2 regions of the Pseudomonas nanhaiensis genome follow, and region 1 is predicted to be linked to the other one. Evidence: predicted binding sites of a transcription regulator. Region 1 holds the regulator's gene; the other holds the start of a gene.
What was found. Region 1 encodes LexA, which represses DNA repair genes until DNA is damaged. Its sites were predicted from a motif close to CTGTNTNNNNANACAG; they were not measured.
Positions count from the first base shown of each region.

Region 2: recA (recombinase RecA) is a predicted target of LexA. The motif match lies at 2,178-2,193, and genes of this name have one in related genera.

Region 1 covers NZ_CP073751.1:2,023,793-2,027,930, forward strand. Annotated here, with positions in the region: gene nagZ (beta-N-acetylhexosaminidase) at 1-773, opposite strand, end outside; gene KEM63_RS09135 (L,D-transpeptidase) at 788-1,327, opposite strand; gene KEM63_RS09140 (TetR/AcrR family transcriptional regulator) at 1,385-2,065, opposite strand; gene lexA (transcriptional repressor LexA) at 2,253-2,858, shown strand; gene KEM63_RS09150 (SulA-like leucine-rich domain-containing protein) at 2,868-3,401, shown strand; gene KEM63_RS09155 (hypothetical protein) at 3,440-3,673, opposite strand; gene KEM63_RS09160 (DUF6586 family protein) at 3,736-4,138, opposite strand, start outside.
Region 2 covers NZ_CP073751.1:2,759,263-2,763,400, forward strand. Annotated here, with positions in the region: gene KEM63_RS12535 (LOG family protein) at 1-609, shown strand, start outside; gene KEM63_RS12540 (regulatory protein RecX) at 569-1,012, opposite strand; gene recA (recombinase RecA) at 1,092-2,132, opposite strand; gene KEM63_RS12550 (CinA family protein) at 2,239-2,757, opposite strand; gene mutS (DNA mismatch repair protein MutS) at 2,853-4,138, shown strand, end outside.

The DNA.
Region 1 (4,138 bases):
ACCCGCTCGGACATGCCGCCTACCGCATGCGCGCCCGCCATGGTGAGATCATCGCTGAAGATGACCCCGTCAAAGCCGAGCTCCTCGCGAAGAATCCGTTGCAGCCAGGCAATCGAGAATCCAGCGGGGAGGCTATCGATTGCGGGGTAGATCACATGCGCCGGCATGATCCCGTCAAGCACGCTGGCAAGTGCGGCGAAAGGCTTCAGATCGCTGGCGCGAATCGCTTCTTCCGAGCGATCATCCACCGGGAGCGCTACGTGCGAATCCGCCTCGGCCCAGCCGTGCCCGGGAAAATGCTTGCCGGTTGCGGCCATGCCCGCCCTGTGCAGGCCGGCGATATACGCCCTGCCCAGCCGAATGAGCTCGTCGGCATCCCCGCTCAGCGAGCGATTGCCGATCACCTCGCTGCGACCGTAATCCAGATCGAGCACGGGTGCGAAGCTGATATCGATACCACAAGCCAGCATTTCCGTCGCCATCAGCCAGGCGGCTGCTTCGGCCACCTCCTCGGCGTTGTCTGGCGCCTCGGAGCAGATACGACCCAAGGCCGGCAACCGGACGACATCGCGACGCAACCGCTGCACCCGGCCACCCTCCTGATCGATGGCAATGAGCATGTCCGGCCGCTCGGAGCGAATCGCTCGCACCAGCTCGCGCACTTGTGCAGGAGACTCGGTATTGCGTGCAAACAGAATCATACCGCCTACCTGCGGTTGGCGAAGCAGATGGCGGTCTTCCGGCGTTAGCCAGGTACCAGCCACGTCAAGCATCAGGGATCCCTGAATCAAGGTTGTGTCTCCGAGGTAAATTCGATCAGACGGTCCACCGGATCGGTCGGCGTCTCGTCTATATAAACCGGGCAGCCCGCAGGGGTCTGCTCGAACAGCGCGAGCATGTCGTCGTTGCGCAGCCGGATGCAGCCGTGAGATAGCGGCTGCCCCATGGGTTGGTCGTCACCGGTTCCATGCAGATAGATGAAGCGACGCTGGGAATCCACGGCGCCGCCGCGGTTGAAACCGACCTGCTCGCCACAGAGCCAGAGGATGCGTGTGAGAATCCAGTCGCGACGCGGATGCAGCCGTACCAGATCCTCGCTCCAGACCTCACCGGTGGGACGACGCCCGATGAACACCGAACGCACCGGCAGACCTTCGCCAATCCGGGCACGGACCCGGTGAAGCCCGCGAGGCGTGCAGCCACTCCCCTCGTGCTCACCGACGCCGTTGACAGCGGTGGACACGTCCACAACGCAAGCTGCCTCGCCATTGGCGAAGCCCGTCAGGCGTTGGTGGGGGATCGAAATGTGGATCCAGTCGAGTCGCATGCACGTCTCCGGTGAAAGTGCACACGATAACGGATCAGGCCTCCGCAGTTAAGTGCGTCAGGCGGTTTCTGCCACGCCCGTTTCAGCGGCCGCGATCGTATGCAGACCACCTTCGGCGCGCATGCCCGCCGCCAGAAACGGCACCATCAGGCGCAGCACTTCATCGACCCCGTTGTGCGTGCCGAATTCTGACTCGGCGATGGCCCGTAGCGCCTTCATGCTGGACATCGTGAACGCCGCGCTGCCGAGCATGAAATGAACGCGCCAGAAAAGCTCGCTGGGAGGAATCGCCGGCGCTGCCTTCAACAGCAGGTTCATGTAACGCTGGAAAACCCGGCCATACACTTCGCCGAGATACTTGCGAAGATGCCCCTGGCTCTGGCTGAAAGCCAGACCCAGCAACCGCATGAAGATCGACAGGTCATTGCCACTGCGAGGTTTGACCTGCAGCGCCTGACGAACGAGCATCTCGAGCAGTTCCTCGATATCGGGCTCGGTCGATCCGGCCGCCTGCTGGCGGTCAAGCTCTGCCTCCAGACTGTTGACGAAGGGGTTGAGGAAGCGCACGAAGACCGCCTGAATGAGCGCTTTCTTCGAGCCGAAGTGATAGTTGACCGCAGCCAGATTCACCCCCGCCTTGCTGGTGATGAGTCGCAGGGACGTTTCAGCGAAGCCTTTCTCGGCAAACAGTTGTTCGGCAGCGTCGAGAATGCGCTCGACAGTATCTGACTGGGCCATAAAAAGCCTTCCTGAGCAAAACGGATGTTTGAAACATACGTTTCAAACGACTTCCCGTCAACCTGCCCTCGTTTGCAGTTGCTCTCCAGTGTCGACGACGAACGCAGCGAAGCCGTCACAAGCACTTGCCGAGTGGTCTGAACTGTATATAATCACAGCTACTGTATAAACAGACAGGTACGCTTCCATGCAGAAACTGACGGCGCGGCAACAACAGATCCTGGCCTTCATCAAGGAGTACATGGACAGCAACGGCTATCCGCCTACGCGAGTGGATATTGCCAAGGAACTCGGCTTCAAGTCACCCAATGCCGCCGAAGATCACCTTCGGGCGCTGGCGCGCAAGGGTGCGATAGAGATGATACCCGGCGCCTCGCGCGGTATTCGTCTGCCCGAGACCGAAGCGGCCAACGACGACCAGCTTCCGATCATCGGACAGGTCGCTGCGGGCGCGCCGATCCTTGCGCTGGAAAACATCGAAGACCATTGCCGGCTCAATCCGGAATTCTTCAGACCCAAGGCGGACTACCTGCTTCGGGTCAAGGGAATGAGCATGAAGGATATCGGCATCCTCGATGGCGACCTGCTCGCGGTACATCGCACCAGCGAGGCGCGAAACGGACAGATCATCGTGGCGCGCATCGGCGACGAAGTGACGGTCAAGCGCTTTCACAAACAGGGCCGAAAGGTTTCGCTGATTGCCGAGAACCCGGACTTCGCCCCCATTGAAATCGACCTGTCGGAACAGGAACTCATCATCGAAGGTTTGAGCGTCGGCGTCATTCGCCGCTAGGAGCACAACATGCAGTATGCTCGTAATTCGCAGACACTGGATCAGTTGAGCCTGTTTCAGAACGCCTGGATGGCTTCACGGGCGCGCATGGCGCCATCGGTAATCTCCGCTGAAAGAACGTCAGCGCCGGCGCGTCGGGTAAGCAGGGAATGTACCGCTGTCGCATTACATGAAAGCGGCTACAGCGAGATGGCACTGAATGGTCCGCCACGTCAGTGCCTGCAGTGGTTGGCACCCGTACTGCGTGAACTGAGTCATTCCTCGGCCACGGGCTGGCTTACGCTGATCGACCCACCTTCCGAAGTGAGCCTCCATTGGCTCCGGTCTGCAGGCCTCGATTCCGGACGCATTCTGATCATTCGCAGCCGTCAGGGCATGGATGCCCTGTCTCTATGCTGCAAGGTACTCAGTGGAGGGAAAAGTCACACCGTGGTGAGCTGGCTGGCCAGCGACGCTCGTGCGTCCGCAATGTTGACCCGGGCCGCAGCTGCTGGCAACTGCAGCAGCCTCAATGTTCGGTTGGATTCCAGCTGCGCTGCCTGACCAGGCCCAGGCAGCCCGAAGGGCTGCCTGGGATGCATTCAATGTAGTACGCGATCTTCCGGGACGAAGTCGTCGTCTTCCACGACCTGTCCGGCCAGTTGCATACCGGCGCTGATCATCGCCTTGGCCACATCAATGTGATGGCCGTTCAGAAAGTCCTTGGCATCTGCCGAGAACTCGATGACGACCAACGGCTCCCCGTCGTCATCGGAACGTCGCAGGACGACCTTGCCATTGGCGAGCTCAACGATCTCGAGAAAGGGTGAAGGCATATCGGTTCCTCTGTGTAGCAAGGCAGCAGTTTACCACAGAGTCCCCGCCTACCGGAGCGCAGCTACCACTCGACCATGCCTTCCCGATAGCGGTTCACGCGTTCCGCGAGGGCCGCCAGCGCCTCTTCCGCGTCACTCAAAGACCACTCTCTGGCATTCGTCAGCGCGTTGCTGGCGAGGATCAGATTGTCTGCTTCAGGCTTGCTGTCCTGCGGTACCGGCGGAGCCTGTAGCTGCTGCCAGCCGCTGAGCAGCCGACTCAGCCAATTGTCCTGGGCCGTGGCCAGTTCGCTCAGCTCCGCCAGCTCAGGGCCCGGAAAGCGAACGGCAGCGTCACCCTGCAACACCGCTTCGACACTGCGTGCGTCCATCAGTGGCCACCGGTAGCGATCGGCGACTTCATGAATCACCCCCAGCACGCCGCGATACAGATGAAGCAATGCGTGTTCGCGATGATAAGCACTC
Region 2 (4,138 bases), 740 kb from region 1:
GGCACCGAGCACGACCTGTCTTTCAAGTTCTTCTTTCTGCGCAAGCTGTTCTTCGTCAAGGAAGCAGAAGCGTTGATCCTGTGTCCTGGCGGCTTCGGTACGCTGGATGAAACCCTCGAGCTGCTCACGCTGATCCAAACCGGCAAGAGCCCGATTGTCCCTGTCATCCTGCTGGATGTGCCCGGCGGCCGATATTGGGAAAGCCTGATGGCGTTCTTCAGGGAACAGCTCTGCGCGAACGGCTACATTCTGGAAACCGATCTGAACCTGATGACACTGGTCGATTCACCCGCAGATGCGATGGATCACATCCTGGATTTCTACAGCAACTATCACTCTGCACGTTGGGTAGATGGCAGCTACGTCATGCGACTCAATCGGGCACTGACCGAAAGCGCACTGGCCCATCTACAGGACACCTACGCGGATATCTGCCGCACGCCAGGGTTCATTCAGACGACACCGAGCGGAGCTGAAGCCGACGAGCCAGAACTGGCCAACCTGGTGCGGCTGAGTTTCGTGTTCAATGGCAGGAATCATGGCCGATTGCGCGGCCTAATCGACTGGATCAATCGTCCGGAAAACCAGCAAACCCGCGATACTGCATGAAGCGCAGCTGCTTGCTGCGCTCATTCATATCGGTCGCCCTGCCTTCAGGGAAGCGTTTCTCGAAGGTCCGGCCGGCCAGCTCATTCCAGTCGTAGGCTGCGTCGCCGAGTATGGCGTCAATCAGATAGTCCGCCACGCCGCGCTGGCGCAGCTCTTCACGCAGGCGAACAGGTCCATAGCCACGTTGACTTCTTGCGTGCACGTACGCTTCACAGAAGCGCTCGTCGCTCAGCAGGCCGTCCTCTTCGAGCTTGTCCAGTTCGACATCGGCCAGACCGGATGGAGCGCCGCGCTGGCGGAGCTTGCGCGACAGCTCGCTGCGGCTGTGTTCGCGACGAGCAAGCAGATCCATGGCCGAGCGGCGGATAGCCTGCGGCGTTTCGAGCGTGGTTCGACGGAACATGGGCGGTCTGCCGAAACGGGGATAGGGGAAGGATAGAATCTAACCGGGGCGCCCGTGGGAAGGCGCCCCGGGTTCTGCTTCAGGCGTCGATTTCGGCGCTGTCTTCGACTACCGACGCACCGGGCTTGCTTGGCTTGGGCAGAAGCTGTTCACGGATCGCCTTCTCGATTTCTTCGGCGATCGCCTGGTTCTCTTCCAGATACTTGGCCGCATTGGCCTTGCCCTGTCCGATCTTGCTGCCCTTGTAGCTGTACCAGGCGCCCGCTTTCTCGACCAGGCCGATCTGCACGCCAAGGTCGATGATCTCGGCGTTATGATAGATGCCGGTGCCGTAGAGAATCTGAAACTCGGCCTGGCGGAAAGGCGGAGCGACCTTGTTCTTGACGACCTTGACCCGGGTTTCGCTACCGACCACCTCGTCGCCTTCCTTCACCGCGCCGGTGCGACGGATATCCAGACGAACCGATGAATAGAACTTCAGCGCGTTACCGCCGGTGGTGGTTTCCGGATTGCCGAACATGACGCCGATCTTCATGCGAATCTGGTTGATGAAGATCACCAGACAGTTGGCGTTCTTGATGTTACCGGTGATCTTGCGCAGCGCCTGAGACATCAGGCGCGCCTGCACGCCGACGTGGTGGTCGCCCATCTCGCCTTCGATCTCGGCCTTGGGTACCAGCGCAGCAACAGAGTCGACGATGATCACGTCAACGGCATTGGAACGCACCAGCATATCGGTGATTTCCAGCGCCTGCTCACCGGTATCCGGCTGCGAGACCAGCAGATCATCGACATTTACGCCCAGCTTGGCAGCGTATTCCGGATCGAGCGCGTGCTCCGCGTCGACGAACGCGCAGGTAGCGCCTTTCTTCTGCGCCTGCGCGATCACCGAGAGGGTCAATGTGGTTTTACCCGACGACTCGGGGCCGTAGATCTCGACGATACGTCCCTTCGGCAGGCCGCCGAGGCCCAGGGCAATGTCCAGCCCCAGCGAACCGGTGGAGATGGAAGGAATCGCCATCCGCTCATGGTCGCCCATGCGCATCACCGCGCCCTTGCCAAACTGACGTTCAATCTGACTCAAAGCCGCGGAAAGCGCCTTCTTTTTGTTGTCGTCCATTGTGCATCCTCTTGGAAGTGGCGGGTGCCGAGCGCCCGGGAACTACTGTATATTTGGTCAGTATTATTCCACAGAACTTTTTCCCCGCCTACCCCCTTTTGGCGCCTTACGACGAGCGTGCCGCCAGGGCCCGCTCGACCTCGATCACCAGACCTTCGAGCGCCTTGAGCACAGTATGCGCGCGCACTTCCTTGCGACTGCCCTGCAGGCGTTTGCAGTGCGCAAACACACCACGGTCGCGGACAGCCCAGGCGAACCAGACGGTGCCTACCGGCTTTTCGGGCGTACCCCCTTCCGGACCGGCAACACCGCTGACCGCCACCGCCAGGTCGGCTTCCGCCGCGTCGAGCGCGCCCTGCGCCATTGCGCGAACCACCTGTTCGCTGACCGCCCCATGCCTGGCCAAATCTTCTTCGCTGACACCAAGCCAGCGCGTCTTGCTGCTGTTGGCGTAGGTGATGAAACCGGTTTCGAACCACCCCGAGCTGCCGCTGACGCGGGTGATCGCCTCGGCGATGCCGCCGCCGGTGCAGGACTCGGCCACGGTGACTTTCAGCCCCAGCCGGCGCAAGCCATTGCCCAGCCGCGCCGCGACGGAGTCGATCAGAGGATCGTATTGGGACATCGTTGTTGCACCTCTCATTTTGCGCTTAAAAGCCAAGGCGGCTTTGCGTAGACTAGGCCGTCTTTGCCCACCGCATTCATCGATCAGAGATATTCATGAGCCGCGCCGAGAAATCCGCCAGCCACACGCCAATGATGCAGCAATATTTCAGCATCAAACAGCACCATCCTGATCAGTTGCTGTTCTACCGCATGGGCGATTTTTACGAGTTGTTCTTTGACGACGCGAAAAAAGCCGCCCGCCTGCTGGACATAACGCTGACCGCCCGCGGCCAGTCAGGTGGCTCGCCGATACCCATGGCCGGCATCCCCTTTCACGCTGCCGAAGGGTACCTGGCGAGACTGGTCAAGCTGGGCGAATCGGTGGTGATCTGCGAGCAGATCGGCGACCCTGCTACCAGCAAGGGACCGGTCGAGCGTCAGGTAGTTCGCATCCTCACGCCTGGCACCGTAAGTGACGAAGCACTGCTCGACGAACGCCGCGACAACCTGCTTGCCGCGCTGGTCGGCAGCGAGCGGCGATTCGGTCTGGCCACGCTGGATATCAACAGCGGCCGCTTCGTGGCCACGGAGTTCGCGGGTTGGGAGACGCTCCTGGGCGAACTGGAACGCCTGGCGCCGGCCGAGCTGCTGATTCCCGATGACTGGGAAACCGACACGCCGATCGAGCGACGGCGGGCCGTACGACGCCGCGCGCCCTGGGAGTTCGATCAGGACAGCGCCTTCAAAAGCCTCACCCAGCAATTCGGCACCAAGGATCTGGCCGGTTTCGGCTGCGCCGATCTCACGCTTGGACTGGCTGCGGCGGGCGCATTGCTGGGTTATGCACGCGAAACCCAGCGCACCGCCCTGCCACACTTGCGCGGACTGGTTCAGGAGCGCTTCGAGGACAGCGTAGTGATCGACGGCGCCAGCCGTCGCAATCTGGAAATCGACTGCAATCTGGGAGGCGGCCGCGAGAATACCCTGCTCGATGTACTCGACCGTACCGCCACGGCGATGGGCAGCCGGCTGTTGGCTCGGTGGCTGAACCGCCCACTGCGCGACATGCGCGTTCTGCAGGCGCGCCAGGAAAGCATCGCAGCCCTGCTCGACCAGCACCGCCATGAAGATATCCACCCATTGCTCAAGGGCATCGGCGACATAGAGCGCATACTTGCGCGGGTCGCCCTGCGCTCGGCCCGGCCACGCGACCTCGCCCGGTTGCGCGACTCGCTCGGCGCCCTGCCCGGCCTGCAACAGTCGCTGGTCGATGTGCAGTCACCACACGTTGGGAGCCTGGCCGCCAGCATCGGAACCTATCCCGAACTGGCCGCATTGCTGGAGCGCGCCGTCATCGACAATCCGCCCGCCGTCATCCGCGACGGCGGCGTGATCAAGCC